Regions from separate parts of the Fictibacillus sp. 23RED33 genome, predicted to be linked through region 1. Evidence: riboswitches for the same ligand, from Rfam matches in the RefSeq annotation. Region 1 holds a riboswitch; each other region holds the start of a gene.
The links. Region 1 has a riboswitch for S-adenosylmethionine ahead of IHV09_RS07280 (bifunctional homocysteine S-methyltransferase/methylenetetrahydrofolate reductase). Riboswitches for the same ligand answer to the same signal wherever they lie in the genome.
Positions count from the first base shown of each region.

Region 1 (10,566 bases):
AATATAGAAAAAGCTAATGGATTACAAGCATCCATTAGCTTTTTTCTTATCTTGAAACCTCAAATAGTAGTTGTCCGATTTTCCCCATAATCCGCTTTGGTTCAGTTCGGTTTGGAACGTTTTTACTCAATATAGAAATTGCGTATGTATGACCTGGAAAATAGAATAATCCTACATTATGTTCCACCCCTGAAACATAGCCTGTCTTGTGAGCTGCTTCCCAATTCGGAATCATTCCAATTGCACCTTCTTCATTTGGAAGTAAACTCGGAAGTAAATCATTCATCTTCTGTTGTTTAAGAATCTTGATCATCCTGTCACATGCATTCATGGAAACAACTCTACCTGATGCTAAATGGATTAAAAACTGATTTATTTCATTCGGTGTTATAACGTTGAATTCACCAGGTTTTCTGTCGGGTGAAAATTGCAGCTTGTGATTCAGTTGGCTCGTTCTGAATCCCCATCCTGTCATATGTGATGCTATGTTTTCTATACCTACTAAATCAATCAAGACATTTGTTGCAGTATTATCACTTTCAATAACCATTAGCACAAGTAGATCATAAATTGTCCATTCCATACCTGCAGATAAATGCTTCAAAATACCATCGCCAGGTACAAAGTCTTCTTCATGAATTTGAATTTTATCCTTTAAACGGCACTTTCCTTCATATGCGTGTGCAAAAACAGCAGCCATGATAGGAACCTTTATAATACTAGCAGCATAGAAGGATTCATTTTCTTGAAAAGCAAAACTCTCTTTTGTTTTAAGATCATACAAAGAACAACCATACATCCCTTTGCCAGAAGATAATAATTCAGATAATGACTGTTCGATTTGATTTATCATACCCGCTTCCCCGCTTTCTTCAACACGCGTTCTTTTAATTTATACCTGTATGAATTTTTTAAAAAAGTCTCATTTACAAAATTCAGAATCAAAAATAGACTGAAGACGTTACGAGTTCAATGTTTTGTTAATAAAAAATACATTTAAGGAGCGATAATCTTGAAGGAACAGATTTGTATTGTCGGAAGCGGTACCTCTGGTTTACAGCTTGCTTATGCTCTTAGAGATGCTTTTCAAGTTACGGTTATTTACTCTCATTCTCCAGAAAAGATACGTACTGGACGAGTTATGACGATGTAAAGCACCTGAAACTTCAATCAGGTGCTTTATTCTAACTTAAAACATTAAAATACCTTGCTTCAGGATGAGCAAAAACAATCGCAGAAACAGATGCTTCTGGCTCCATCATGCACCCATCGGTCAGTTGAATACCAATATCTTCTGGCTGTATCAGTTTAAATAACTTTTGCTGATCTTCTAACTCTGGACAAGCCGGATAACCGAATGAAAACCTTTGTCCCTGATAACGAGCGGAAAATCGTTCTCTCATTGTAAAATCTACCGAGTCAGGAAAGCCCCAGCGATCTCGCATCTGTTGGTGAACAAGTTCGGCGAACCCTTCTGCCGTTTCTAAAGCTAATGCTTGAAGTGCATGGCTCTCAAGAAATCGTCCTTCTTTCTTATATTCTGCAGCAAGTTCACGAATACCTGTACCTGCTGTAACTGAAAAGAATCCAACATAGTCCATTTTCCCGCTTTCTTTTGACCGTAAATAATCTGCAATGCAAAGATAAGGCTCTTTGTTTTGTCTTGGGAATTCAAAAGTTTCTATGACTGTTCTTTGATCAATTGGATCATAGATCAGAATCTTTTCTCCATCACTTTGTGCTGGAAAGAATTGATATAGAGCTGAAGGTTGAATCAAATTCTTTTCTTTCGCTTCTTTTAACAGAAGATCAATCAATGATTTCATTTCAAGGGTCCGCTCGTCCTTTTCTTGAAGCAACCTAGTTATTTTACCTTTTATGCCAAGATGATGTCCGAGCAGCATCTGTAGATTGATATAAGGCTGAATATGTGAGAGTGAGTAGTTTTTTAAAATGTGTCTTTCCGTATCGTTCGGAACAAAAACGGGAGCAGTTCTTGAAACCTTTGATCGGACTCTAACAGCAGTTGCAACCCCTGCAGAGCTTTCATTGATTTCAGAGTTTAGAGCTATTGTTTTTTTTCTCTCCGCAAACTCCACAGCCAGTCGATCGAACTCTTTTGGTGTTTGAATCTGATTGGCAAACGAGAGACCTTCCATCGCATCTTTTGCATAAAGAACCATTCCTTCGTATTCCTTCGATATCTTCGTGTCTGTGAACTTTCTTGATAATGCAGCACCGCCAACTAAAATGGGTGTTGAGATTTTCGCTTCTCTCATATCGTTTGCCGTTAACACCATCTGTTGAGCAGATTTCACGAGCAATCCTGAAAGTCCGATAATATTTGGTTTTTCTTTTTTAATCGCTTCAATTAACGTTTGTGACGTTACTTTGATCCCTAGGTCTACCACCTTAAATCCATTGTTGCTTAGAATGATGTCTACAAGGTTTTTACCGATGTCATGAACATCACCCTTAACTGTAGCAAGTAACACTTTTCCTTTTGAAGCAGATTCATCATTTCTTTCCATGTAAGGTTCGAGATAAGCAACGGATGCTTTCATGACTTCTGCACTTTGCAGGACTTCTGCAACGATTAACTGGTTCTCATTGAATAGTCTTCCCACTTCTTTCATGCCATCCATTAATGGTCCATTGATGATGCTTAATGGAGTAGCATACTTTTGTAATGCGATCTCTAAGTCTGGAATTAATCCTTCCTTCGTACCCTCTAAAATATAATAGTGTAGTCGCTCTTCTAAACTCATATCAGGCAGCTGGGATTTTGTTTCTTTCTTCTTTCCTCTATAAAAGTCTGTAAAAGCAGATAATGCTTTTTCTGTTGTTCGAAATAATAGATTTTCTGCCATCTCAATTTCTTCCGGTGCAATGGAAGCAAAACGTTCAAGCTTTTCGGTATTCACGATGGCATAATCGAGTCCCGCTCCTGTGCAATTGTAGAGATACACTGCATTTAATACTTCACGACCTACCGGTGGCAATCCAAATGATACGTTACTGACTCCTAAAATGGTTAAGGATTGTGGAAAGTGTTCCTTGATCAGGCGAATCCCTTCAACCGTTGCGTTCGCTGAGCCGATGTATTGTTCATCACCCGTTCCAACGGGAAAAACGAGTGGATCGAATATGATGTCTGAAGGTGAAACGTTATAGTTATTCACTAAAAGGTCATACGATCTCTTAGCGATTTCCAGTTTTCGTTCTGCAGATACACCCATACCTGTTTCATCTATCGTTCCAACCACTACTGCCGCTCCATATTTATGAAGAAGCGGGATCACTTTTTCAAAACGTTCTTCACCGTCTTCTAAATTAATAGAATTGATGATGGCTTTACCCTGTGAATACTTTAAAGCGAGCTCGATAACATCTTCATCAGTAGAATCAATCACAAAGGGAATTTTAACCTTCTTAACTGCTTCTTTCATAAACGCTTCCATATCACTTAATTCATCTCGATCAGGGTCAGCTAAACAAACGTCGAGTACATGAGCACCGCCTTTTACTTGAGCCCTTGCAATTTCAGCCGCTTCTTCAAACTTCCCTTCAGCAATCAACCGTTTGAATTTTCGTGAACCGATAACATTTGTTCTTTCTCCTACCATGATCGGTCTTAACGTTGGGTCATCGTAAATGAATGGTTCGATTCCTGAAACCATATGAGTTTCGTTTACTTGCAAGTCACGTGGTTGATAGTTCTTCATAGCTTTTGATAATGCTTTAATATGAGCAGGTGTCGTACCGCAGCAACCACCCACCACATTCAGCCATCCTTTTTCTGCAAACCCAGATAGTTTAGTAGCCAATGAGTCTGGTGTTTCATGATAATTTCCTTCTTCATCTGGTAGTCCTGCATTCGGATAACAGCTCACTGCTGATGTAGACAGACTTGATAGAGAGCGAATGTGATCCTGCATGAATTCAGGTCCTGTTGCGCAGTTCAACCCAACGGCAAGAGGATTCATGTGTTTTAACGATATATAAAAAGCCTCAATTGACTGACCCGCAAGTGTGGTTCCCATTGGCTCGATCGTTCCAGAAACCATGAGCGGGATTCTTTTTCCCGTTTGTTCAATAGCTTGCTCAATTCCTAGAAAGCCAGCTTTTACATTTAGCATATCTTGGCTTGTCTCTAAGATAAGAAAATCTGCACCTCCGTCAATCAATCCTCGTGCTTGTTCAGCATAAGCATTTCTTAACGAATCAAACGTCGTTCCGCCCGTAACACTGAGCGTTTTTGTCGTTGGTCCGAGTGAGCCCGCAACAAAACGTGGCCAGTGTTCTGTTGAAACAGCATCAGCTGCTTTTCTTGCAATTTCTGCTCCAAGCTTATTGATCTCATATGCTCTATATCCTAGTTCGTATTCATCCAGTACAAGATTCGTGCCGCCGAATGTATTCGTTTCAATGATATCAGCGCCCGCCTCAAGATATTTATAATGAATGGATTCGATAACATGGGGTGCCGTTACATTTAAATACTCATTACAACCGTCATACGCTTCACCGCCAAAATCTTCTGGAGTGAGATTGGCTTCTTGAAGCATCGTTCCCATCGCGCCATCCATGATTAAAATCTTTGATTTTAGCTGTTTTTCTATTGATGACTTAGGCATTCTGTGACCTCCTGGATAAAAGTGATGGAGAGTTCGCTCGTGTATATCGTGCTAATTCAACGGTTAGTTCGTAACGCATAAATGGTGTGATCAAGTAGATGCCGTTAAAGAGTTCCATAGCTGTGTCTAATAACGACTTCGCAATTGATAAGCCTTCTTCGCACGCTTGTTTTGGATCATCTGTATACTTACCCATGCGGTCACGCACAGCGTTCGATAGTTTGATGCCGGGAACTTCATGATGAAGAAACTCTGCGTTGCGGGAAGAGGTTAAAGGCATGATTCCAATATAGATCGGTTTATCAATATGTTTTGTTGCCTCATACGTTTCAATAAGTCTTTGCTCTGAAAATACAGGCTGGCTGATAAAGTAGTCTGCACCGTATGCAATTTTCTTCTCTAACCGCTCAACGGCTTTATCGATGGATCGGATGTTAGGGTTAAAAGCAGCTCCTACAGTGAAAGATGTTTTTTCTCCAAGCTCTTTTCCTGATAGAGATAATCCTTCATTAAACTGTTTGATGAGCTTGATCAGTTCAAATGACGTGACATCATATACAGAAGACGCACCTGGGAAATCTCCGACGCTTGCAGGATCTCCCGTTACAGCGAGTATTTCATGAATGCCCTGCGTGTGAAGCCCCATTAAATGAGACTGAAGACCGATTAAATTTCTATCGCGACACGTAATATGAACGAGCGGGCGAAGATTAAGTTGGGATTGGACAATCGACCCTAATGCAGCGTTACAAACACGTGGTGATGCAAGTGAATTATCAGCGAGGGTAAGTGCGTCGATTCCCGCTTTTTTTAACGCCTTTGCTCCTTCCATAAAACGTGACGTATCTAATTTACGTGGTGGATCTAATTCAACAATTATGGATTGCCTTTTCTTTACTTCTTCACTTAGAGGTACATAGTTAGATTTTGATGCTGATTGAATCACAATCTTTCGTTTTCTTTGTTTCACTTCTTTTTCTGTTACAGGTGCTAAGTTTTTTAGTTCACTAGAGAAGGCATGTATATGAGCAGGTGTCGTACCACAGCATCCTCCTAATAGACGAACTCCTTGCTGCCTGAACAAATGGGCACATTCTTTAAAATAGTCAGCATCCCCCTCATAATTAAAACGGCCATCTGTATAAGAAGGAAGCGATGCATTAGGAAACGCTGAAAGAATTGCCTGATCCGGTAATGCAACTTCCTCAAGCGTCATCAGCATGTGATACGGCCCTAGACGACAGTTTAATCCCACAACATCAGCACCAATGTTCTCTAAAGAGGTCAAAGCTTCTGAAATGGGAGTGCGGTCCTGCATAAAGCCGACCTCCTGTAATGACACTTGAGCAATAATCGGAAGTGATGTTTCTTTTCTAGCAATCTTTAAAACCGTTTCTAGTTCTTCTAGGTCATAATAGGTTTCTAATTGGATGCCATCTACATTCTCCATCAACAAACAATACAGCTGCTCGCGAAAACTGCGCTTGATCTCATCAAGAGAAATGCTATTTGGTTTTATACCGCGTATGCCACCGATCGTACCTACAACATATTCTTTATGAGCAGCTTTTCTGGCGATCTGAACAGCCGCTTTATTAATCTCTTTTACGTGATCTTGAAGCCCATAGCGTTCGAGCTTTGAATAGTTCGCTGCATACGTATTGGTTTGAATGATATCAGCACCTGCATCTAAATAAGCACGATGGATATTATAGATCTGCTCTTCTTGAGAAAGATTTAACTCTTCGTAACAAAAGTCGGATCCGTACGAATACAGAAGGGTTCCCATCGCCCCATCACCGATTAATATCTTGTTTTGTTTTAAGTCTGTGATTAAACTCATGACTGCCTCCTATATAAAAAATAAAAAGCCTTCTATTAAAGAAGACTTTTTGAGCGTCGGGGTCTTCTTATCTTTACAAGTTCAACAAACCGAACTTGCAGGAATTAGCACCTTTTCAGCTAGTAGCTGCTGGTTGCTGAGGTTTCATAGGGCCGCTCCCTCTACCTCTCTTGATAAGGATTTATTCATTTATTGGTTCGTTTACTAAATTGCGATCTATTTTCTTTAATAATTCCTGTTTATACGCGCGTTGCTTTTCTTCGTTATATAAAAAGGACCGATCTGTTAGCTTTGTTAATAAGTCTTTTCGATTTTTTTCCGGATATTCCTTCTTAATGATCGATCTGCATTGAAATAAAAAATTTAAATACGTTTCATAGTCTTCACTGTATTTTTGTTGAAGCTCTTTTTTTATCGATTTAGATAAACTTGGACTAGCTCCAGAAGTAGAAACTGATAAAATGAGTTTCCCTCTCTTTACGACACTAGGAACAATAAAGTTGCCCAGGTCTGGTTGGTCAACAACATTCACAAGCTGTTTCGAACTTGTTTGTTCTGCAATCCAAGAATTAATCTCTTTACTATTGGTTGCAGCAATGATTAGAAACGCTTCTTCCAAATCAGCACGTTCCACTTCTCTTTCGATCCAAGTCAGCTTTCGTTCAGCATGCAATTCTTGAATTTCATTAAGAGCTGCTGGGCTGATTACTGTAATTTTTGCCTCTTCATTCAATAGATCATTAATTTTACGATGTGCTACTAGACCACCGCCAGCTACTACAACCGTTCTACCAGACAAATTTATGTGAATAGGATACATAGCATTCCTCTCTTTTTAAGAACATGCATACTTCTTTGTTTCAAGTGTTTCATGTATTCGTGTGAGTAAAACGTCTTTAAGGATAGGATGGTAGCCAAGCGTCTCACAAAGAGTTACGTTTTGTGTGGTTTGCTGCTGATAGCGAATTATCGTATGTTTTATTCCATTTATTAATAGTCCTGAAAATAGAAGGTAAGGCACCACGATAACTTGCTCATATAATTCACTGCTACTCCAAAGTGCTTCTTCAAAACTTGGTTCTGAACCAGTTAAAAAACAAACTTGAATACTAGGAATTCCATAATGATCTTGAACGTTAGATGCTATTGCTTCTAGGTCCCGCTTTACATCTAGATCGGTGCTACCTCTGCCCACTAGAAGGATATGTGAATTTTTTCTTAACGTAACCGCGCTTTTAATGATCTTCTCCCATAACAAATGTGAAATGGCTTGATGTACACCGAAAGGACGTCCGTAATTCACTTCAACTTCTGGATAAGTAGTCTGCAGTTGCTGAAGCTCATTCGGTATGTCTATTTTTATATGGTTCGCACTTAATAAGAACACAGGAATGACAGAGATGCTTGTAGCTCTTTTTTCTATACAGGTTTCAAAACCTTGAGTGATAGAGGGTTCACTAAGCTCTAGAAAACAAATCTCCTTAATGGGCACATCAATTTGTGCCATACACAGTCTCACAAATTCTTCTGCTTCCATACGTCCTTTTTCCAGTCTTGTACCGTGACAGATAAAGAGCAATGCCTTCACTTATAAAGCCTCTCTTACGTCAGCAAGCTTATTCCGTTCATCGTTCAGCTGTTCAAACCATTTCAGTTCACTGCGAAGACGAACGACCTCACCAACAATGATCATACTAGGATTTTCAATATGTTCTCTAACCACAATATCCTCAATCGTATCGAGTGTACCTGTAACGGTTCGTTGACTTTCTAAGGAACCCCATTGAACGAGAGCAACCGGTGTTTCTTTACTTTTTCCGTTTTTTGTTAACTGTTCACAAATATAACCTAGGTTGCCCACTCCCATATAGATTGCTAATGTATCAATACCGTTCGCTAGACTTTCCCATTTCAGTTCATCTTCTTCGCCTTTTTTACGATGACCTGTGACGACCGCATAGCTTGAAGCCATGTTTCGATGCGTAACAGGAATACCCGCATAAGCGGGTGCTGCAATCCCTGATGTTATCCCTGGAATGACCTCAAACGGTATGCGGCTTTTGGCAAGTGTTTCTGCTTCTTCTCCTCCTCTTCCAAACACGAAGGGGTCGCCACCTTTTAGGCGAGTTACTACTTTTCCTTTCTGAGCGTGTTTAACTAAGAAACTGTTGATCGTCTCTTGCTTCATGAAATGGTAGTTTGGCAGTTTACCGCAATAAATTAAATCGCATTCAGGTTTTGCATAAGAGAGCAATTCTTTGTTCACTAATCGATCATATAAAATGACATCCGCTTCCTGAATACAACGCAGACCTTTTACGGTTATCAACCCTGGATCTCCCGGACCAGCTCCGACAAGATACACTTTTCCCATCATCATCACTCCTTAAGGATTTAAAATCGTTTCACGTTCATAGAGCACAAAGCCGTTCCCCGTACGAATTCGTTTCTTTTCATAAAGAGAGATCTCATCAACTTCAGGCTGTTTCAAAAAGTACTTTTCGAGCTCGATGTCAACCAACTGAAAAGCCTGTTCATCTGTTGAAGCGGCTATCACAACAGGAATAACCTCTGATTTCAAAATTACTTCAAAACGGTATAAATACATAGCAAGACCCCCTTTTTATGAGACTTTTTCTTCTAACTCTTCTGCGATTCGGTCCAGTTCTATTTGAAGATGTTCCAACCCGACACGGTCTATATAATCAAAAAAGCTTTCGGATGGAAGTTTCTTTTCTTTAAATATAGTAAGGAATCGTAAAAGTACCTCGTCAAGTGAATCTGCATGAAACTTTCCTTTAAGCTTTTCGTTAAACTTTCCGCCATCATCAAGTGTGCCTCCTACATAAATCTCAAAGGCTTGAACCATCTTTTTCTCTTTCGTTTTTAACAATACACCTTGAAGACCAATATCTGCGATCTGACGCTGTCCGCATGAGTTAGGGCAGCCAACCATATGAATGCGAACAGGAACATCGAGTGTTATTTTTTGATCAAGGTTCTCAGCGATTTTACGCATCCTTTCTTTCGTTTCAACGAGTGCTAAGTTGCAGTACTCGATCCCTGTACAAGAGACGGAATGTCCTATAAATGAAAGAGGCTGAGTAGTAATACGTTTGAAAATGCTCTCTTTTAAAAGCAAGTCGACGTTTTCGTGTTTCACATTTGGAATAATTAAGTTTTGAGAATTTACCGTTCGAATTTCACCGTTTCCGTATTTCTTAGCAATTTCAGCAAGCTCTAAAACTTCATCAGCATGAAGTCGACCAACAGGTACGTTAAAGCCGATATAACTTAATCCGTCTTGCTTTTGAGAATGAACGCCATAGAAGTAACCACCGTTCCAAGTTTTAAGAGCATCTCTTCCTTTAGAGTGAAGCGGTCCGGTATATTCTAATAGCTTTTCTTTGAATTTATCTGGTCCCCAATCGGCCATTAAGAATTTCAGACGTGCAAGGTGTCGTTTTTCCCGATAACCGTAGTCACGGAAAATCGTAGTAATTGCGATCGACACTTCTTTTACCTGATGCGGTTCAATAAACACATCAAGGGGCTGTGCTAAGAATGGTCTAGATGAAAGACCGCCGCCGATCTTTATGTGAAAGCCAGGAATCTCTTTATCTTCAATTTCCTTAAAAGCTGGAGTATAGGCCACACAGTTGATCTCAGCATGAGCACTATTGTTTACATTTGAACTAATGGACATTTTGTATTTTCTCGGCAAATTAGAGAAATCTTCATTATGCTGAAAGAACTCATAAACTTCCTTTACAATTTCAGTGGTATCGAAGAGTTCGTGTGGATCGATGCCCGCGATTGGGTTCCCCATGATGTTTCTTGTGATGTCCCCGCATGCACCCGCGCTCGACAACCCAACTCCTTCTAACCGATTAAAGATATCTGGAATCTCTTCAATCGTCAGCCAGTGAAATTGAATGGCCTGTCGTGTCGTGATATCGAATACGTCTCTTCCGTAATCTTTGCAAATATGAGCCAATGCTTTTACTTGTTCATAACTTAAAATGCCAGATGGAACATTGACTCTCATCATAAAATAGCCATCTTCTTTAGGACGCTGCAGATAGA
Region 1 is NZ_JACZDX010000001.1:1,404,389-1,414,954, forward strand. Features, by position in the region: gene IHV09_RS07260 (YeeE/YedE family protein) at 1-2, shown strand, start outside; gene IHV09_RS07265 (serine hydrolase) at 47-853, opposite strand; gene IHV09_RS07270 (hypothetical protein) at 1,013-1,153, shown strand; gene metH (methionine synthase) at 1,185-4,637, opposite strand; gene IHV09_RS07280 (bifunctional homocysteine S-methyltransferase/methylenetetrahydrofolate reductase) at 4,630-6,480, opposite strand; SAM riboswitch class I at 6,545-6,660, opposite strand; gene IHV09_RS07285 (NAD(P)-binding protein) at 6,662-7,300, opposite strand; gene IHV09_RS07290 (sirohydrochlorin chelatase) at 7,316-8,068, opposite strand; gene cobA (uroporphyrinogen-III C-methyltransferase) at 8,069-8,854, opposite strand; gene IHV09_RS07300 (DUF3906 family protein) at 8,867-9,088, opposite strand; gene IHV09_RS07305 (nitrite/sulfite reductase) at 9,104-10,566, opposite strand, start outside.

Region 2 (10,566 bases), on a different contig from region 1:
GTATCAGCATCACTCATTTTGCTCAATCCGTTATCCAAGTGAAATCACCTTGCATACCAGTGCATGATGATTCCTATTGAAAACAGATGTGACTTCCTATGTTATCCTGCTAAATGCGCTACATTACTTCCATTACCTTCTTAGGATGATTTCAAAACATGTAAGTGTGGAATTTTAGACTTTCTTTTAATGACGCGGGTTATTTAATTCTTTAATGCATTCTTGAACGAGGGTCACACCTTGGCTCATAGCCGCTCCTCCGCCAAATGCAGCAGAAACACCCACAGCTTCAAGAATTTCATTTTCCGAGCACCCTTGATCTAAACAACCTTTTGTATGATAGATGATGCAATATTCATCTTGAGAATAGATGCTGATTCCTAAAGCGATCAACTGCTTATACTTCTCAGAGATCTCACCTTCTTTAAAGCAATGGCGTGTAAATTCATTATAAGCATGTGTAAGTTCAGGCATATTCTCATTGTATTTCCCTAAGCCTTCTTTATAGCGGATCAGGTGATATTGCGTTGAATTCGATCCGGGTAGCGGCTGTTCTTCTTGTTTCATTTCATTCACTCCTGTCAAAATAGTAAACAGGTTTAGTATGGGTCATTCGCAAGCTGGTTATGTAATAAATGTTCGTAAGTTTTTGTCGAAAAGCCTATAAATGACTTTGAAGGACTATAAATTAAGTTCAAGGGCCTATAAATGGAATCGCAGGGTCTAAAAGTTAGTTTGAAGGACTATAAAGTGTTGTTGATCGATCTTTACTCAAAAAAAGAACTGACTTTAATCTCAAAGTCAGTTCTTTATAGAAAATTATTCTGTTACTGGCACTACTGCACCTTCATATTTCTTCTTAATGAAATCTTGAATCTCTTTAGAACGTAAAACTTCTACTAAAGCTTTAACAGATTTCTTATCTTTATCTCCTTCACGAACCGCGATGATGTTTACGAATGGAGAATCAGATCCTTCTAATGCGATCGCATCCTTTTGAGGGTTTAATCCAGCATCGATCGCGTAGTTTGTGTTGATTAGTACGGCATCGCCTTCACCGTTCTTGTAGGCTTTTGGAAGCATACCCGCATCAACATCTGCTTTAAATTTAAGCTTCTTAGGATTTTCTACAACATCCTTAATTTGTGCTTCTGCTCCAGCACCTTCTTTAACTTTGATCAATCCTTCTTTTTCAAGTAACCCAAGCATACGGCCATGATCTGCTACTGAGTTAGACATGATAATTGTTGCGCCCTCAGGCAGCTCATCTAATGACTTATACTTTTTAGAATAGATTCCGATCGGCTCAAGGTGGATGCCACCTGCATTTTCGAATTTGTATCCGTGATCTTTCATTTGAGACTCTAGATAAGGAACGTGCTGAAAGTAGTTCGCACCGATTTCTTTTTCATCTAAAGACTTGTTTGGCAGTACATAATCTTGGAACGTTTTGATCTCAAGTTCTACACCTTTTTCTTTCAAAAGAGGTTTTGCTTCTTCCAAGATTTCAGCATGTGGTACGTTTGAAGCACCTACAATGATCTTCTCGTCGCTGATTCCGCCTTCTGTTTTGTTCCCGCAAGCAGCAAGTGCTGCAACAAGAACGGTTAATATAAGAACAGATAATACTTTTTTCATATGAACTTCCTCCTTGTTGTCTTAAAACGTTATCTCTTATCTAATGCTGTTGTAATGCGGTCACCGATCCATTGGATGACGAAAACGATGACTAAGATAAGTGCAGTTGAAATTAATGTTACATCCGCGTTGTCTCTTTGGTAACCTTCCATATAAGCCAAGTTTCCTAAACCACCAGCACCAACAACTCCAGCCATCGCTGTATAACTTACGAGTGCAATCGCGGTTACAGTGATACCAGAAACAAGAGCCGGCGTACTTTCGGGAATAAGAACTTTAAAGATAATCTGAGCGTTTGTAGCACCCATTGATTTCGCTGCTTCGATTACCCCTTTATTAATCTCTCTCAAAGCGATCTCTACCATACGTGCATAAAATGGCGCAGCTCCTACGATTAATGCAGGGAGTGCAGCTTCAGCTCCAAGCATCGTTCCTACGATTAAACGTGTAAAAGGAATCAATAAGATGATTAAGATAATAAACGGAATCGATCGAAACACGTTAACAATTATAGCAATCACGCTGTTTAAAAACTTATTTCCCCACAAGTTACCAGGAGAAGTTAGAAATAACGCCAATCCTAGAGCCAGTCCTAGGAAAAATGTAATCACTACAGAGATGGCTGACATATATAAAGTTTCATTTGTCGCTTCTAATAGAACATCCCATTGGACATTCGGGAACCATGTACTAAGCATTATGAATCACCTCTACTTCAACCTGCACACTGTTTAAAAACTCCATTGCACGAGCTAGTGCAGATTCTGTACCTTTAATCTGAATGAACAACGTTCCATAAGGTCCATTCTGAGTTTGCGTAATCTTTCCTTGTAGAATATTTACATCTACCTCATACTTACGAATCAGTTCCGTAATTAATGGCTGTCCTGCTCGTCCACCGATAAAAGTAAGTTGGACAATTCGGCCTTCCGGAAACTCAGAAATAAACTGTTTGATCGTGTCGACTGTTTCTTCAGGTTCTGTTACTTGTTTCACAAAATCCTTCGTGATTGGTTCTGTCGGGTTTTTGAAGACATTTAGGACATCGCCTTCTTCCACTACTCTCCCCTGTTCCATAACGGCTACACGGTGACAGATCTTTCTGATTACATGCATTTCATGTGTGATAAGAACAATGGTCAGATCTAATTTTTGATTGATCTCTACAAGCAGATCAAGAATGCTGTCAGTTGTTTTAGGGTCAAGTGCAGAAGTTGCTTCGTCACATAAGAGAACTTTCGGCTCATTCGCAAGCGCGCGTGCGATACCTACACGTTGCTTCTGCCCTCCACTTAGTTGCGACGGATAAGAACCACCACGACCTTCCAATCCAACTAGGTCGATCAGCTCATCAACACGCTGTTTGATCTTAGCTTTTGGATAACCAGCAATCTCAAGAGGAAAAGCAATGTTTTCTCTTACCGTGCGAGACCACAATAAGTTAAAGTGCTGAAAGATCATTGAAATTTCTTGTCGTGCTTCTCTTAACTTTTTTGATGACAGCTCAGACATGTTCTTGCCGCCAATCGTAACCGTACCGCTAGTCGGGCGCTCTAGCATGTTAAGGATGCGGATCAGTGTACTCTTACCTGCACCACTGTATCCGATGATTCCGTAAATCTCTCCTTGTTTTATGTTTAAATCTACCGTATCAACAGCCTTTACTTCACCATCTTTGGTTTGAAAGACTTTACGGACTGCCTGTAAATTAATCAAGATTCTTACCTCATTTCTTATCTAAATATTGGCTCATATAGAAAACGGTGCATTGGTTTGCTTAAGTGTTCCCTTCATCGATAAGTTGATTGTAGTGGAAGGTGCGAGACTCCTACGGGATCAGCGGGACAGGTGAGACTCTTAACAGCGCATAGCGCTAAGAGGCTCACCGCACGCCCCGTGGAAAGCGAGCATCCTGTAACGGAAATCAACTACTCCCAAGAGCTTCAATGTAAAACGAAAACATTAAACAAAAAAATGCCTCTCTGCTTCAATATGAGCAGAAAGGCATATTATATTCTATGCACGTTCTCCTCATCTCCCAAGACTACTTAAAGCCTTGCAGGAATTGGCACCTTTCTAGTTCATCATTCATAAGAATGCAATGATCTAGCGGTTGCCGGGTTTCATAGGGCCAGTCCCTCCACCTCTCGTGATAAGTAAAAAAGTGTTACTTTATTAAATTAAAGCGATGCATATTTGAATCACTGTGAAGAATATTATCATCCATGTCGATTCGTGTCAAATATTTTTAGCAGTTCGAACGAGTACACCGGCGGATATCTCTTCCCAATGGGAGCTTAAGTAAAAAATCGCTTCCCATTTTAAGCGTTGTCTGAGTGTTCCCTGAAACTCAATCATCTCTTGTCTCAATAAAGTACTCAGCTTCATTTTCCCCTCAAGCAACATACATAGATATTTCGGATTCCCAGTAAACGTGACTGTTCTGTTCCGCTCTCCTTCTCTATATTCAATTTTCAGCGTCGTTTCGTCCTTACATTTAAAGCTAGGCTTTACCGGGATATTATAAAGAGAAAGATACGGACTTTTTGCTATTTGACTTTCAAAGTAACGGATATCCAACATAAAAAATCCCCCCGAATTGGTTGTTACTTCACCGATTCTAGAGGAATATTCATATACCTTTATAAACCCTTCGACAGCAGCAAGGAATCGTAATTGCTATTACGACATGTTATCTCATAATTAGTGTTTATGTTTCTTTTCTTGCTTTCGATGTTCACCTTTGGAACGCTTATGATCATCATTAGAATGCCTGTCTCCATTCCATTGCTGTCTCTGTTCATGTTTATTACGGTCATTTTCTTTTTGTCGCTTGTTATGATTCTTATCCTGATATCTGTTTTCTTTTCTATGCTCTTTATTCTGATTGTAATTCCTATCATGGTTTTGTGTTCTGACAGGTTCCTTCATCTTTTTAGGTTCTACTCTTTGCTCTTTTTGCTGAATATGATTTCTATTGTTATTTTGATCATTCCTATTGCCAAGCTCTTTGCTGTTACGTTTTTCATTCGTATTCTTTTGAGGCTTCACAAGGTTTTTCTCGGTCGGTTTAACTGAGCTTTGGTGATCCGATTTTTTTTCTTTATTAATTACTGGCTTTACCTTGACCTCATGAGGTGCAGCCTTTATTTTACGAGGATGTGGTACAGATTTAATATTTTTAGAAGAAGTAGTATTCACTTTAAGCTCTTGAAACTTCACTTCTTTAATCTTTTCTTCTTTAAGATGCTTATCATTCTTCGTTGCTTCTTGGAATGCTGTATATTTCCCTGAAGATACGCCTAATTGTTTCGCCTTATCGCGAACTTCTTCGTTTGTTTCAGAAACAGTAATCGCTACAGGGTATTGAACGACAGCTTTTTTAACAATTGAATCCAATGCATGATCCAATTCCTGCTTCGTTTTCTTATCACTGGATTTATCGGATACTGTAGTGATAAGCATGGACTGATTCTCTTCCATATAGCCTTCTCGCTGATAAGCTTTGATCAGTTGATCCGCGAATACTTCAAACGGCATACGATCATCTGTAGAAAAATTGTATTTCTTAATGATTTTTTTTGCTTCGTCATTAAAGGCATCCATTTCAACCACTCGCATATTATCATCTACGCCAACCTCAAGGCTTGGATTGATATCAAAGCTAACATAAGCAGCCGCGGCAGAATGGCTGCTGTTGGGTAAAAGACCTGAAATAAAAAGAAATGCAATTAATGCTGCCACTGAAAACGAAATAGATGGCAGCACAAAAAGACTTCTTTTTTTGTGTGAAAAATAAGAAGCCTGATACTCATTACCTATAAGAGGTCTTTTACCTGCTGGTACTCTTACTGTGACAAAGGTTCCGTCCTTCATGAGAAGAGTTGCTTTTTTATTCTGAACTTCAATAACGATGCCGCTGCCGTTCTTCAATGATATCCCTCCCGCATGTAGCAGGATCAGTATAAATTACAGGCAAGAGAACATTACATTCCCTTGCCTAGTAACCTTATTTACCTCACCTTATGGCTGAATGTATGATTTCAGCGCTTGAAAATCGCCTAAATATATAAGTGATACTGCTATTATATACTTTCGATTTCTCTCTATGGTTTTACGACTACAGGATACCATATTTAATAAATCTTTTATTGGTAATTGCTTTTTTTCTTTTAGAAACGCGGCAAGTTCTTCGTTCTCAGCTAAAAGACGAGCAATTTCTTTTGCATTTTCACGTGCATCCACATGCTTTGGACAATGCTTACTTAATACTTTAAAGTTCAATCCGAACGTTTTTAATAACTTTTGATACTCTTCGATCTCATAAACGCGATTCTCAACTTGAATCTGGTCTTCAAAATGATCCATCGCAGCTTTTTGCTCTGCATAACTTTCTTCTAAGCGACCTTCTTCATCTTCTTCATCTGGCTGTAAGAATATCAGTCTGTTCTGACGGACTTCTTTACGAATGTAATCAATAACTCTTCGTCTAATAACCATATCGGCGAAGGACAAGAAACGGCTACCTTGACCTTCTTGGTATTGATCAATCGCTTCGTTGAAGGCAAAAAGACCTACACTAAACTCGTCCATCGTACGATCTATATATTGACTGCAAACTTTCGATGTTACTTTTTTAATGAATGGTTGGTAATCACCGATCAGTTCGTTTCTTAGTTTCTCATCGTCTCTTTCTTGGATCGTTAGAACTTTATCTTCTATACTTGTTAATTTATTGTTCGATAATTTATTTTTTCCAATAGGAAATACTGCATTTAAATTTAAAGATGCCATGTTTATCAATCACCTCTGTTAAAGAATTGCTTTGCATTTTGTTTCGTTTATTAGTGAATCGTATATTTTTATCTCAAAAATAAAATCATTCTTATTTACCACAATAAGCTAGGGAGCAAACATGCAAACAAGCTCTCCTATTCATTTATACCATGACTTTTGACATTTGTAGGATACAGTTCTATAACAATATTACAGCGTCCGTAACATTTGTGACGTTATCGTTAAAGTACTGAATTTGCAAAACAAACTGATAATTGTTCAAATACCTTGATAAACCCCTCTACTAAGGTCATCAGCGTTATTTCAAAATAAAAAAAAACACCCTTTATTGTTACAAAAGGGCGAGTGAACGACATTAAATTCCCATATTTTTCTTGAGATTTAACCCCCGAAAAATAAGTTTTTTTGTAGAATTAGACGATGAAATGAAAAATGTGGGGTATATCCCACATTTTTTTCACCCTTTATATTCCTTTTCCACTAGTTTTAACATGGATTTATATATATTTCCCGCAGATTGAAGTGCATAAATACGATCGATTGCAATTCCTCTAGAAAGAATGAGTAAACATGGCACGCTTGTTACCCCATACTTGGATGCAAGCTCGGGCATCTCATTAATATTACTAACACCTACAGCTATATTTTCGTCTTTTTGAACACGTATCGTTTCAACTGCTACCTCAAACATTCTTTTTCCCATTTTACAAGTTCCACAAAGCGGAGTCTCTAGGTATAGAAAGTACGGATTCTGAAGTGATTGTTCAATAACGGTGTTCCAATTTTTTCGAGTGATTTCTTTCATGGTACTACTCCATTACATTTTTTAGTGAAACTTTTAGCAGCACATCATCATCGCTCGACGGCTGTCCTCTACCATCTTTGTTATTCGTAACAACATACATGTGATTATCTTCAATAAGGATATCACGAATGCGCCCTTTATTGGAAACAATAGTGGTTATCTTCTTAGAAGACGTGTTAACCGTTATGACACTTTCGCCTCTCAATGCTGCAACAAACAGATAACCGTTTTTATAATCGATGCCTGAAGGTGCCCACGTTTCACGACCAGAGTGAACCCACGGTGATTCTAGCCCTTCCTTTTTTTCGTCACCACGAATGATCGGCCATCCGTAATTTTTACCCGGATCAATTTTATTAATCTCATCATAGTTAGATGAGCCATGTTCAGCAGCAAACATCTTACCTTCATCATCCCATGTCATTCCTTGTGGATTCCGATGACCGTATGTATAGACAGGTGAAGGATGGAACGGGTTGTCCTCTGGAACAGAACCATCATTATTCATTCTTAAAATTTTCCCAGCCAGACTGTTTAGATTTTGGGACAGCTCTTCTTCGCCACTATCACCCGTTGTGATATATAGTTTTCGATCTGGTCCCCACTCCATTCTTCCTCCATTGTGTGTGTAGCCTCCTGGAATATCATCTAGCAGGATTCTGCTTTCTTTCCATTCATTATTTTCAAAACGCATCTCGACAATCCGATTAACTAAACGATTCGATTTTTCATATGTATAATATCCATAAGCTTTTTTATTACTGTCGTAATTTGGGTCTAATAGAAAGCCAAGAAAACCTCCTTCCCCGTCATCAGCTATAGCTTCTGAAAATTTTGGGGAATAAGAGGTCTTTTTTTGTTTTGGCCCTAGTAAAACAAGCCCCCCAGTTCGTTCACTGATCCACATTTGTTTTGGGGTGCTGTTTATTTGCCACGGAATATTTAAATTTTTGCTCACGGCATCTTTAGAAGTCGTTTTTACTTCATCTTTATTTGAAGGACTGCAACCACTCACTAAGCAAAAGGTAGTTAGAAGACTCAACCATTTCTTTTTCATGGCTTATCCTAAGCAATTCTTTTGAATATTAAAGTGTGCACCTACCAATACCTTTGCGAGGTACATTAGAGGTGTTTTAGCAACTTCTCTGTACATCTTATTAATATATAAATGCTCTGCATTAGGCAATTCACGTTGCAGTTGTTTTCTTAGTTTATGGCCAGCATCATCAGCATCGACCAAGATATATACATCTCGATCCTCAATGGCTAATGCAAGCTCTTCTAATTTATCCAAACCTAAAGTTCCATTCGTACAAATAATTTCAACCGGTTCATCCAAGATTGCGGCTAACTTATCCTTATCAGATTTACCTTCGACAATGATTACTTTGTTTTTGATTTCATTCATTACTCATCTCTCCTATACTTTGAAGACTATAAAATGAATGCATCGCTTAGATTATATATTTGCTTTATTTTATTAAAATCCTGCAAGAGATGTTCTTTATTACTATACCCCTTTTTCCTATTTTCCTACCTATTTCTGTTCGGTGTATGCGTTTAGTACTAATTCGCCTCAAACGTGTTTGACATCCTGTTATAAAAGGGAATTTAGGAGTCATAAAACGAATATTGGAGGAGTCATCACATGGCAAAAACAGAACCTAAAATGAGCCGAGCTGATGCAGGCAGATTAGGCGGCGAGAAAACATCCAAATCACGAGGAAAAGAATTCTATCAACAGATCGGAAAAAAGGGCGGTACCTCCACATCAAAAAAACATAGCACAACTTTCTTTCAAGAAATCGGGAGAAAAGGTGGGAGCTCTACCTCTAGTACACATAATAAAACGTTTTATCAAGAAATCGGAAAGAAAGGCGGTACGGCCACATCCCAAAACCAGGATAAAAGTTTTTATCAAAAGATCGGCTCAAAAGGTGGGAGTGCCGAACGAAACAAACAGATCTAAAATCAAAAAGAGGATGATTGCCAAGATAGATCACATTGACATCATCCTCTATTGATGCTGAAATCAGCACCAACCCTTATCACATTCATCCACATACTTTGATGGATTTGGTAATTCTACAGGTTTTTCACGTTTATAAATCTTGTCTGCATCAAATTCAAACCCCTCAGCCATCTCGTACATGTTCCCTTGATTCGTAAAGCGGATCTGGCCAATTTCATCCTTATCCAAATAAAGGGACATTGATCCACCCTTCATTTTACCAAAAACTCTTGATGTAACATCTCGTCTATCTTGGTTCATAAAAAAATCCCTCCAAAAAAGAATAGCAATATGTCTATTCTTTCCTGAAGAGATTGATTTCATTAATCTTCTTTGATTAATTCTTCGTACTGTTCAGCAGTCATTAACTTTTCAACCTCAGATGCATCTGAAAGTTCTACTACAACCATCCAAGCTTTTTCATATGGAGACTCGTTAACAAGTTCAGGGCTATCATCAAGGTCTGCATTTACTTCTACAACTTTTCCAGATACAGGCGCATATAACTCAGAAACAGTCTTAACAGATTCTACGCTTCCGAAAGGCTCGTCCGCAGTAAGCTCATCTCCAACTTCAGGAAGTTCAACGAATACGATATCTCCTAGTTCGTCTTGCGCAAATGCTGTAATACCGATACGAACTTTATTGCCTTCTTCTGTTTTAGTCCACTCGTGCTCTTCTGAATAGCGTAATTCTTTTGGAAATTCCATGTGTAATCCCTCCAGCTTTTCTTGGTTTTATAATAACTACAATAAATGATTTATCGCAGTCAGTAACATTTTTATTTTTTCCATGTGTTATCGTAATGATCTTCTTTAAATCCTACTGTGACTTGCTTGCCATCAGTTGCGATCGGTCTTTTAATAAGCATGCCATCACTTGCTAAGATTTCGAGCAGTTCTTCTTCTGTAGCTGTTTTCATCTTTTCTTTCATACCCAACTCACGATACTTCATTCCGCTCGTATTAAAGAACTTCTTGATCTCTAGACCACTAAGATCGATTAATTTCTTAAGTTCCTCAGCAGAAGGCGGGCTCTCCACAATATGTATAGGCTCAAAGGCTACATCATTTTCTTTTAGCCATTTTTTTGCTTTTTGGCAAGTTGAGCATTTTGGATATTCATACACTTTCAGTAGCATTATATCACCCCTTCTCATAGTACCACAAACTAGTGTTACCAATAAAACAAGAAATTCTGCACGTTGGCTAATTTCTTATATCAGGATGTAATGTGACGTGCAATGAAGGATATGAGAGGGAGATTTCCATGATTTTAATGAGGATGGGGGTATATTCATGTGTGGTAATTGTCG
Region 2 is NZ_JACZDX010000002.1:551,433-561,998, reverse strand. Features, by position in the region: gene IHV09_RS11085 (carboxymuconolactone decarboxylase family protein) at 187-567, opposite strand; gene IHV09_RS11080 (MetQ/NlpA family ABC transporter substrate-binding protein) at 820-1,638, opposite strand; gene IHV09_RS11075 (methionine ABC transporter permease) at 1,668-2,336, opposite strand; gene IHV09_RS11070 (methionine ABC transporter ATP-binding protein) at 2,329-3,354, opposite strand; SAM riboswitch class I at 3,667-3,797, opposite strand; gene IHV09_RS11065 (hypothetical protein) at 3,877-4,221, opposite strand; gene IHV09_RS11060 (anti-sigma-I factor RsgI family protein) at 4,342-5,571, opposite strand; gene sigI (RNA polymerase sigma-I factor) at 5,662-6,432, opposite strand; gene IHV09_RS11050 (thioredoxin family protein) at 6,893-7,240, opposite strand; gene IHV09_RS11045 (PQQ-dependent sugar dehydrogenase) at 7,245-8,297, opposite strand; gene IHV09_RS11040 (toprim domain-containing protein) at 8,301-8,648, opposite strand; gene IHV09_RS11035 (general stress protein) at 8,889-9,209, shown strand; gene IHV09_RS11030 (YusG family protein) at 9,273-9,512, opposite strand; gene gcvH (glycine cleavage system protein GcvH) at 9,575-9,961, opposite strand; gene IHV09_RS11020 (arsenate reductase family protein) at 10,033-10,392, opposite strand.
Region 2: it holds a riboswitch for S-adenosylmethionine, as region 1 does, so the genes downstream of both, IHV09_RS11070 (methionine ABC transporter ATP-binding protein) here and IHV09_RS07280 (bifunctional homocysteine S-methyltransferase/methylenetetrahydrofolate reductase) in region 1, are expected to answer to the same signal.

Region 3 (10,566 bases), on a different contig from region 1:
TAGCATCTTCTTTTTGGATGATTGCTGCTGAAACCTTCTCTCCCCAATACGAATCTGGCATCCCAAAAACAACAGCTTCCTCAACTCCATCTAGTGAATGCAAAACTCTTTCGATTTCTTCAGGATAAACGTTTTGTCCTCCAGAAATTATCATGTTATTACTGCGTCCTATAATGAATAAATCTCCGTCATCATCTAGCTTAGCCAAGTCACCTACTGTCAGCCATCCATTGTCGTCCCAAACTTCTTTATTCGCATCAGGCCTATTAATATAGTGTGAAAACAGCATCTCACTTTTTACAAAAAGAGTACCTACTTCTCCTTTTTCCACTTCGTATCCATCTTTTCGAACAGATAGTTCTACATTATGAAAAGCGCGTCCTACCGATAACGGCTTTTGTAAGGCAGTTCGGTGATTAATAAAGCTTACAAAGCTTAATTCAGATGCACCATAAAACTCGAAAAGCTCTGTTTTAGGAAACAGATTATTTATTTTCCTTTTAAGTCCAGGTTCCCATTTGGCCCCTGAAGATATTATTCTTTTTAGTCTTAAATCGCCGTTCTGAGAATCCATTTCTTTAGTTAGTGCAGCAAGCATAGTAGGAACAGCATAAAGAGCTGAAACTTCGTCTGACTTGATCTCTTTTAAAGTTTGGGTAGCTGAAAACTTGGGCAACAGTTTCACCTTTCCACCTAAATAAATCGTACTGATCGCTGCATACAAAAATAACGAATGAACAAGTGGTCCAGGTACGAGTACTGCGTCACTCTCAGTAAGGCCAAAGTCTGTTTTACTGCATGCAAAGCTTTTAACCCATGAACGATGGTTGCGTACAAAACATTTCGGAACACCCGTCGAACCTGAAGTGAACCCCATATAAAACAATGAATTGTCTGCAACAGTACTTTTTACTTCTTCACTTGAGCTAAGACTTACATCATCAATAGCAGAAATTAGGGTGACCTTTCCGTATTTCATTTTGCTCTGCCATTTTTCTGTAGTAATAACCAAATCCGGCTCACATTGTTTTAGCCTTTCTTCCAGCTCCTTTTCTTTCCATTTCAAATCAAGTGGAATACAAATCCAGCCAGCAGAAATGCCTCCTAAGAAATATTGTAGAAAATCTATTCCGTTAGGCACATATAGCGCTGCTTTTCCTTGGGTTCCTTTGAAGGCCTGCTTACGAAAATATGAAGCGATTTTCTTAACATTGCTGTCCAGTTCTTGATAGGTTATTTTATCTTCACCCATTTGAATCGCTGTATTCTCAGGATGTAAAAGGGCACTTTGTTGAATCGTATCGGTAATTAGCACAGAAGTCCTCCCTATAGAAAAAGACTGTCCGAAGACAATCTATTAATGGCTGATCGTATGATTTTGAGTAAGAGCAGTCTGATTTTTAAATAATCTTTGTCTTATTTTAACACCAAGTGCGGCTGCGATAGTAGCTTTTATCAAATCGCCTGGTAAGTAAGCTAAACCTGAAACTGCAGCTGTCTCCAAACTGATGTCCATTACAAATGCAACAACTGGAATACCGCAAAGGTAAACAAAGACGATTCCTGCGACGAAATTGTATATGAAGACCTTCCACACTTGAAGTGGCTGTCTTGCTTTTTCGATCAATAACCCGATTAAGAAAGCTGATAATGGCCAGCTAAGTATATAACCAGCACTTGGTCCTACAAAAACACCTGCACCACCGCGTCCACCAGCTAATCCTGGAACACCAGCTGCAATTACTAGTAAGAAAACAATCATACTTAATCCGCCTAGTTTGGCACCAAGCACCACACCTGCAAGCATTACACCAAGAGTTTGTGCTGTAATGGGAACTGGTGTAAAAGGCAAAACGATTGGGGGCAGGAATCCTAATACAATCATGATTGCTGCGAATAAAGCTACATACGTCATCTCTTTTGTTTTCATGAAAAAACACCTCATCGTATTTATGTCAACTTATATTAATTTTAAGTTAACATTAAAAGCGCTTCAATAGCAATACGTAATTGATTCAGCTATAATACTTAACAAATAGAAGTTTTTAAAAATAAAAGGAAAATTAGTCACAATTATGGTAAAATAGTACAAACATTAATTACGTTGGAGGAAAAGGCATGGAATTTAAAATCGGTGATATTATTGAAACATTCGACGGCTTAAAAGGAGAAATTACTTCATTGTTGACCAACACCGCTGTTGTGGACTTTTCCGTAACAGAAAACTATTCGGAGCATTTTGAAGATGCGAAGCAAGTTGTACGTTTGAACGATATTAGACAAATCATAAATAGCTAGATCTTATATAGAAATAAACGACTTTTAAATGGAGTGTAGCAGTTTGTTTTCGCTCCAATCCATTTTCAATGAGATTTTCAACAATACAAAAACAGCTCTCTGTGCAGCGAAACTGCGCAGAGAGCTGTTTTTTGTTTTTTTACAAGTTTTTACGATTGTTCTGTGAAGTCACGCCTACTGAAACGACGTTTGTATCATTTTCTCTTGTGTAAGTCGTTTCTTGCGCTGATCCAGTGGAATAATCGTGAAGCTTGTCATTTCCGATTGGGTTATCAGCTAGTTCGGATCCTGCTTCTTTTAATTTTGAACCGATGCTGCCAAGCTCCCCTTTTGTTTCTTTAGCTGTCGATAACACATCACTTGAGATTTCTTTTAGCGTATTAATGTTTCCAAAAACGTCTTTATTGAGACGCTCGTATAGCGCTTGCGCGTCGTTGATCGCATCTTTTAAAGTGGTGCTCGCTGTTTTGAACTGGCTGATCATCTGATCTTTCACTTCACCTGGATTTTGTTTAACTTCCGTAATCATTTTGCTGGAGCTATCCTTCAACCCTACCGCAGTGTTCTTTACTTTTGACCGTGTATTATAATCAATCAAGGCAAGTGCCCCACCAACGATACCGCCAATTACGATTCCTGTTAGTAGCTTGCTTTTTTGCGGGTCTGCCACTCTCTCTCTTTGCGCTGTACCGTAAGCATCTTCAGGATACATGCCGTTTTCATATCCGTTTGTAGTGTTTACACTCTGTACCATTTTAAGTCCTCCTCGATTAATTTTTTTCGTAGTTAGGGGATTCCCTTTTCTCTAAAAGCTAAACGTTTGGGTAGGCTGTTTCAGGATATTTTCAGCTTTTACATAAAAGTTTCAGTTAGTCCTCATACTAATGAAAATCTGATGTGATTGGAGGGATTTCACTATGGGAAAAGACAGACAGGAAAAGAAGTTGCGTGAATCTGGCCGCGTTGAATCTGACCGTGATCAAGACTTAAAATATTCTGGTGCTACTAAGATGGAAGGTCCAGATGAAGCGCGTGCACGCAACCATCAAGATCAGTAATCAAAAATGGGAGCAGCTCATCAAAAAGTATGAGCTGCTTTATTATTGTTTCAGTGTCGGTATGAGTCGAAAATTCGATAAAAAAATTTATCCGTGAAATTAAAATGATTTACCGTGAAATTATGGAGCTTATCCATGAAATTAATTCACATTACCGAACTATGGTAAATAACTATCCTTATACGGCGCACACATAGCTATTATGTACTCTAGGAAAAGACACACTTCATAAAAAAGAGGACTCTACTTCTCCAAATGAAGTTCGTCCCCTTTTTTACTTCCATTTAATTGATCTTACGATGAAAAAAGCGATGGATCCTGTGATTCCTATGATAAAAATGGGGAGTACCCACACACTTAATCCTTCACTTGTTCCATTGGCGACTTCTGCACAGGCCCAAGTCATATAGACGAAAAAGATCAAGATTTCATTTTTCATTACATTGATCATCATGCGCGCATTTTTATACTGTCTTTCTACGTTTTCTTCCGTAAGATTAAAATAATTGTAGATGTGCGGAAATTTTTCTAACACGGTAAGCAGTAACCACGTCACCGCTCCCATCACGATTAAAATCCATAGGTTGTTCTTACTTCCCCAGCCATCTGGTTCTCCGGCTGCATTAAAGTGGGTTGGCACGGTGTTCGGAATAGCAGCCCACTGTGAGATCAAGCTCACTGTTCCTATTACCAATAAGGTGATTGATGCGATATCTAAAAAGTTTTCAAACCATGTTCTTTGTATGTTAAGTTTTGGTCGGCCTTCATACATATACTTTTCAACCTCCTCCCTCTATGCTATACGTTTTTTTTCGATGGAAAGTTTCGTCATGAATTGAATTGTAATCGGGGTAAAAGAAATCTATAGTTAAATTATCAGATATTTTAAGGAGGATCTTATGAAACTTGGTGCGTTTTCTGTAAGTTTAAGTGTAAAAGATATCCATCGTTCAAAAGCTTTTTATGAAAATTTAGGATTTGAATCGTTAGGTGGCAACATCGAGCATAACTGGTTGATCTTGAAGAATGAGGATACGGTTATCGGCTTGTTTCAAGGTATGTTTGAACAAAACATTTTGACTTTCAACCCTGGATGGAACCAAAATGCGGAAAATCTTGAAAATTTCACTGATATTCGAGAGCTTCAGAAACAGCTGAAAGAAAGAGGAATTTCGTTATCGACTGAAGCGGATGAAACGAGTGAGGGTCCTGCGAGTTTGACGATTGAAGATCCAGATGGAAACCTGATCCTGATCGACCAGCATAGATAATACATAAAACAACGTCCAGATCGCATGCGTGATCTGGACGTTTTATTTGTTAATCGTTTAGTATTCCCATCGCGATAATAAACCAGTTGGCTCCGTTTTTGCTTCCGATTTGGAAGAATAGCGCAATGATCTCTTCTTTTGAAAAATGTTTCGTGAGTCGGTTGTATAATTCATCTGGCAGTTGTCCGTGATAAGCCATGATGTGATCAGCGAGTTCGAGAGCTAGACTTTCACGTTCTGATAGTTCTGCGTTTCCTTGCTTCATCGCTGTTTTTCGTGAGGACTCATCCAGAGTCCCGTAGTCCATGCTTTGTCAGTAGTCGCACCCATTGTTTGAGGCCGCTCGTAAGCGGAGCATCTCCATAAGTTCAGGCTCTAGTATGTCGTTCAGCGCTTTTTCCATCTGCTGAAAAGCATCTAGAATATCTGGTGCGTTAGCAAGGGATTTCTTAAAGGGTGTTCCTTCCACATCTACTTCTGGTAAACGTGCCATTTGTATTCCTCCTCCTCAAATAAAAAATTTCTTTTTTCTTTCCCTCTTACCTTACACCATTCTTCAAAGTAGTCCTATGTTTCTGTTTAAGGGGTTGAGACTGAATGCGCTTTCTGTCGAATTTGAGTCTTATCACCTACCCACTTTATATTTTAAGATAATGAATAGGTCATGCGAACCTAAACGCTCTTGTAGTAATATCTTCTCTGTGATTGTAGTCTTTTGGTAAATAATCATTATTTTCGAATAGTATTAAAGGGTTTTGTTGAAAATTGTTGAATTCCTTACCATCGGAGCCAAGCTTGCTTGGTAAATACAACAGAGGAGTGATTTTTATGTTAAAGCGTTTCGTGGCGACTGCCGCAACATTACCACTACTTGTTTCATTAGCATTGCCAGCATCTGCTGCAAATTCGGAGGTGTCGAAAGCTTCGTTTACACCTGCTGCAACGAAAGCTGCTTCACAAGAAATTATTGTTCATTTTAAAGATTCTGTTTCAGCAGCAGCTAATACTAAAAACAAAGTTTCACAACTTGGCGGTAAAGTAGTTGAGGTTACAAAAGACTTTACAGTCGTGAAAGTAGACGGCAGTGTGGCAGATGCGATCAAGAACTATGAAAATCTTGACTCTGTTGAGTATGCGGAACCTAACTTAACGTTCCATGCAAGCTATGTACCAAACGATCCTGCTTATCAAAGTCAGCAATATGCGCCACAAAAAGTAGGAGCTGAGCAAGCTTGGGATACTACGCAGAGCTCTTCCTCTGTAAAAATTGCAGTAATTGACACAGGCGTTGACTATAACCACCCAGACCTTGCTGGAAAAGTCATTAAAGGTGCCGACTATGTAGATGACGATAACGATCCATTGGATGAAAACGAGCACGGTACACACGTTGCGGGTATCGCGGCTGCGAACACAAATAACGGTGTGGGAATCGCGGGTCTTGCTCCAAAAGCTTCTATTCTAGCAGTTCGTGTTCTTGATGCGAACGGCAGTGGATCACTCGATGACGTCGCTCAAGGCATTCGTTACGCAGCTGATCAAGGTGCGCAAGTTATCAATTTAAGTCTTGGTGGAGCAGGCGGCACACAGACTCTTCAATCCGCAGTTGATTATGCATGGGGCAAAGGTTCTGTAGTCATTGCTGCTGCAGGAAATGAGGGTGTATCTTCTCCTAGCTACCCTGCTTATTATACGAACGCGATTGCAGTTGCGGCTACCGATCAAAACGACCGTAAAGCTTCATTCTCAAACTTCGGTACGTGGGTTGATATCGCAGCGCCAGGTGTTAACATCTATTCAACAACACCAAATAACCAGTATGCGAGTTTCTCAGGAACGTCTATGGCATCACCAGTTGTTGCGGGTGTAGCAGGACTTCTTGCGGCTCAAGGTAAGAGTGCTTCTCAAATCCGTGCAGCGCTTGAAAACACAGCTGATCCTGTATCCGGAACAGGCAGCCAGTTCCAAAACGGACGCGTAAATGCAGCGGCGGCTGTTCAGCAGTAATTGATATAAATAAAAATGTTCCCAAACCTCTGGAAGTTAGTGTTTATAACTTCTGGAGGTTTTTTATTTTCCTTTTTTCATAGATGCTGTTAACGACTGTTATCCACACTTAACAACTAAATTGCATTTGTTAAAACTCCCTTCTTCATGAAGACAATTTCTGTAGAGTTAATGCATTTTTGTTCATTTGCTTCTTCGAGAAGTTGATTGGAGTGTAAGGTGCGAGACTCCTGCGGGACAGGTGGGCAGGTGAGACACTTAAGAGTGAAACGAACAAATGTGGCTCACCGCCTGCCCCGCGGAAAGCGAGCAACCTGGAGCGGAAATCAACCTCTATCTTAAACATCGATGAATACGAAAACAGCTTTCATGAAAAACTGTTAACAGAAACATCTGTAAGATGCGGAGGATTTCAGCTATGTTTGGTCTTGGTAAAGGTAAGCAAAAGAAAAAAACGTCTCAAGGTTCTGGCAAGAGTGAGTCGACTGAATCAGAAAAAAGGCAGAGTGAAAAGGAAGCCGAAGAAAAAATCGTCTACTTTTTCTTGATCAGTACAGCGGTTTTTGGCGTTGTCGTTCTGTATCTAGGCATTTCTCGCGAGATGTCTTTTGTGGCTGATCTCATTTCAAGTTGATTTTTCATGTCCTGAATGTATAATAGTTGTAACTTACATATCGTTTTTAAGCCGATTAATCGGTCTCTTATTTCGAGCAGGCGGAGGGAATTAGCCCTATGAAGCCCGGCAACCACCTATTTTGTTAGGCACGGTGCTACATCTAACAGTTTTACAGACTGAAAGATAAGAGGATGTGAACACAACCACTCGTCCTCTTTTTTTATAAAAGATGGCGTTTTTTGTTTTTGCTACCTCAAATGGAATCAATCGTATTAAAGAAAGGGTGTTCATTTATGGACCTTAACAAAGCGGATCGCATTAAAAAGATGCGTGTCCCACAAGTCGATGAAAAACTAGGAAACCGCTTGCCTCCTGGGCAGGTTGAAACAAAAAAGTTCCCTATTCTTCATGAGGGGGAGGTTCCTGTTTACGATATGAAAAAATGGTCGTTATCTGTAGAAGGACTCGTAGGAAAACGTGTCGAATTTAGTTTTGAAGACATCATGAAGATGCCTCAAACGACAGTAGTACGAGATATTCACTGTGTGACGAGATGGTCACGGTTCGACAATGCGTTTGAAGGTGTTAAATTTACGGACTTTTTAAAGCACTTTGATGTGGATCCAAAAGCAAAGTATGTGATGGTCCACGCTGATTACGATTATACGACGAATGTTCCTCTCCAAGATTTGTTGCGAGACGATGTCATTCTTGCGCACTCTTTTGACGGCAAGCCGTTAACGGAAAAGCATGGATTTCCGCTGCGTCTCATCGTTCCGCATCTTTATTTTTGGAAAAGTGCAAAGTGGATTCGTAAGTTCGAGTTCTTAGAAGAGGATCAGCCAGGCTTTTGGGAGCAAAACGGCTTTCATATGTATGGCGATCCGTTTAAAGAAGAACGATTTTCGAGCGATGAATTTGAGATGCCTGAAGATGAGTGGAAAAAGAAAGAGTATGATTGATCCCAAATGAAAAATTAGGGGGAAGTCCGTTTATTTTCTTCCCCTCAGCATTTTAATCTCATTTTTTAACGCTGTAATCTGATCTTGGATGTCTTTCATCTGAGCTTCTTGTTCTTGCTGGTCTTTTAGATCCTGCGCTTGATCGAGGTACACTTGTCTGAGAGCGATCGCTGCACTGAACGTAGCTAGAAAATCCCCCGCGGTCACAAGCGTTGAAGCGAGTAAGGCGAGTTCTGCAGCAAACGTGGTACCATCTTTATTATTTGCTAAATATTCTTCTTCTGCTTCTGCTAAAATGACGTCTACTACACGTTGATTCACATCATTCACTCCTAACACCTGAATTAGTAATACTATATGCGTTTGCCCTATTTGCGGTGCCCGATGTTATCCTTCATATCCCGATTTTCGAACACATAAAAATTCGGCTTTTTTCGTGAATTGTTCTTAATGTATAGGCATTTTGTCCGATATTATCCTTACTAGGGAGGTTTGGCGATGGAACAATGGCTGTCTTTTCGTATTCCGTTCGATATCATTTCCATTTACATCTTACTTGCCGCGATTATTGTGGTCGGCATATTTTCAAGCGTACTTCGAACAGCCTTACCAGAATGGTCTGTCAGGATCTTTAGCTACACGGGGTTTGTTGGAGTAATCTTTGCTTGGCTGAAGCTATTGGAGTATTGATACATACATAAAAAACGCCTTGGGGTGAGCTGACCCAGGCGTTTTGGCGTTTTATAAAGATTTGAAAAGTAGCTTACGAAGTACGGGCATCAGATAGTCGACAAGCTCTGAAGCACTTGGCACAACTACATTTTGCGGACCATAGATATTCTGCATCAACTTCTCTTCTTCCTCTGTGATCTCTCCGTTTGCGATGAACATACCAATCGTTTCGATCCCAAGCTTTCTTGTACGAGTAACCGCTTCGTGTGTATCGAGTACGCCATGCGATTCATAATCGAAAGCCGCTGGTTCACCGTCTGAGAAAACGAGCAGAATCTTTTGCTGCTCTGGTCGTTTTGCCAGCTCTTCTCCCATACGTCGGATGGAATATCCGTCACGGTTATCTTCTTGTGGTTCGAGCTGTATGATCGGCGCTCCCGATTGATGCAGAGAGTTACGATAGGAGATCACTTCATGAAAATAATTCGGTTGATCGTTATTTGAAGCATCTGCTGCATCTTCCCAAAAGCCAACTACAGAATGTGGAATCCGAAGAGCTTTTAACGTTTCATGAAAAAGCACGATCCCCTTTTGCGTTTCTTCCATCTTGTTGAACATAGACGCTGAACAGTCGACGAGGAGCGTGAATGTCGTATCGAGTTCTTGTGGAGATTCCTGCTTTTTCCGGAAAAGCCTTGGATTCTTATCGGTTACGAGTCTCGTAAGCTTCTTTCCAAGTCTTCCAAAGTGCAGATCTTCTCTTGGTGCTGTTCGTTTGTGCTCCATCGTTTTTAAAAAGTTTTGTTTCAGCTGCGAAACGAACGGCGCGATCTCTTGGTTATATTCGTCGTATTGAGCAATCTCGTCGAGGGTTGCCGGTTTTGCTGGCACAAAATGCTCGGTGACATTTTTGTTCACTTCTCCGTACGGGAAGTGGTTTGCAGAGTCAGAACCATTTTGGTTGTTGTCGGTTTCGGCTTCATGCTCGTTTTGAGTGTCGAAGTCGTTGTTGTCTGTACTTTTAGCGCTCGTTTGAACCGATCCGAACACCGCGTCACCACTTTCTGCTTCCCTCGCACCTTCTCCTAACAAATCTGTGTTTGTTCCCTGATCAAGGTCCATTTGTAAAAACGAATCCTGCGGGTCAGATGTTTCATCATGCCAAGAGGAATGAGACTCTTTTTCTTTGTCGTCTTTATCCTTGTCTGAATCTTCATCCTTAGTGATCGTTTTCTTCGTTTTCGTTTCGTTGTTTCGTGTAAGGTCGTCAAAGTTTTGATCGGTCTCACTATTTGTTTGGCTTTTTTGCGACGGGTCACTGAAACTACGGTATGCAGTTTTCATATCGTTTAAGTTTGTGTGTTTTTGTATGATTGCTGCCATCTCTGTGATGATCGCAGCGATATCTTCAGTCGATTTAGCCGTTGTAAGTTTGGTTAAATGAGAGCGCAGTTCTTGATAGAGTTTCTGCGTCTCTTCTGGTACGGCCACAAACCGTTTGTTCGCCAAAAGGATAATATGGCAAAAAAGCGCATCAAGCGTACGCTTTTGCTGAATATGCTTTCGGTACTCACGGTTGTAATGAACCTGGAACGTTTCTTTTCGGAGCTTGAATGCATGCGTCATCCCCGGTCGGTTCTTCACGCAGATCTGTTCTAATCGATAATCTTCTGCAAAAAGAA
Region 3 is NZ_JACZDX010000002.1:1,449-12,014, reverse strand. Features, by position in the region: gene IHV09_RS08510 (AMP-binding protein) at 1-1,315, opposite strand, end outside; gene IHV09_RS08505 (biotin transporter BioY) at 1,358-1,930, opposite strand; gene IHV09_RS08500 (DUF2187 domain-containing protein) at 2,119-2,298, shown strand; gene IHV09_RS08495 (hypothetical protein) at 2,438-3,052, opposite strand; gene IHV09_RS08490 (YpzI family protein) at 3,216-3,356, shown strand; gene IHV09_RS08485 (DUF1648 domain-containing protein) at 3,631-4,128, opposite strand; gene IHV09_RS08480 (VOC family protein) at 4,256-4,627, shown strand; gene IHV09_RS08475 (carboxymuconolactone decarboxylase family protein) at 4,677-4,892, opposite strand; gene IHV09_RS08470 (hypothetical protein) at 4,941-5,120, opposite strand; gene IHV09_RS08465 (S8 family peptidase) at 5,456-6,634, shown strand; gene IHV09_RS08460 (hypothetical protein) at 7,053-7,268, shown strand; SAM riboswitch class I at 7,333-7,440, shown strand; gene IHV09_RS08455 (sulfite oxidase-like oxidoreductase) at 7,544-8,212, shown strand; gene IHV09_RS08450 (hypothetical protein) at 8,243-8,533, opposite strand; gene IHV09_RS08445 (hypothetical protein) at 8,711-8,902, shown strand; gene IHV09_RS08440 (vWA domain-containing protein) at 8,954-10,566, opposite strand, start outside.
Region 3: it holds a riboswitch for S-adenosylmethionine, as region 1 does, so the genes downstream of both, IHV09_RS08455 (sulfite oxidase-like oxidoreductase) here and IHV09_RS07280 (bifunctional homocysteine S-methyltransferase/methylenetetrahydrofolate reductase) in region 1, are expected to answer to the same signal.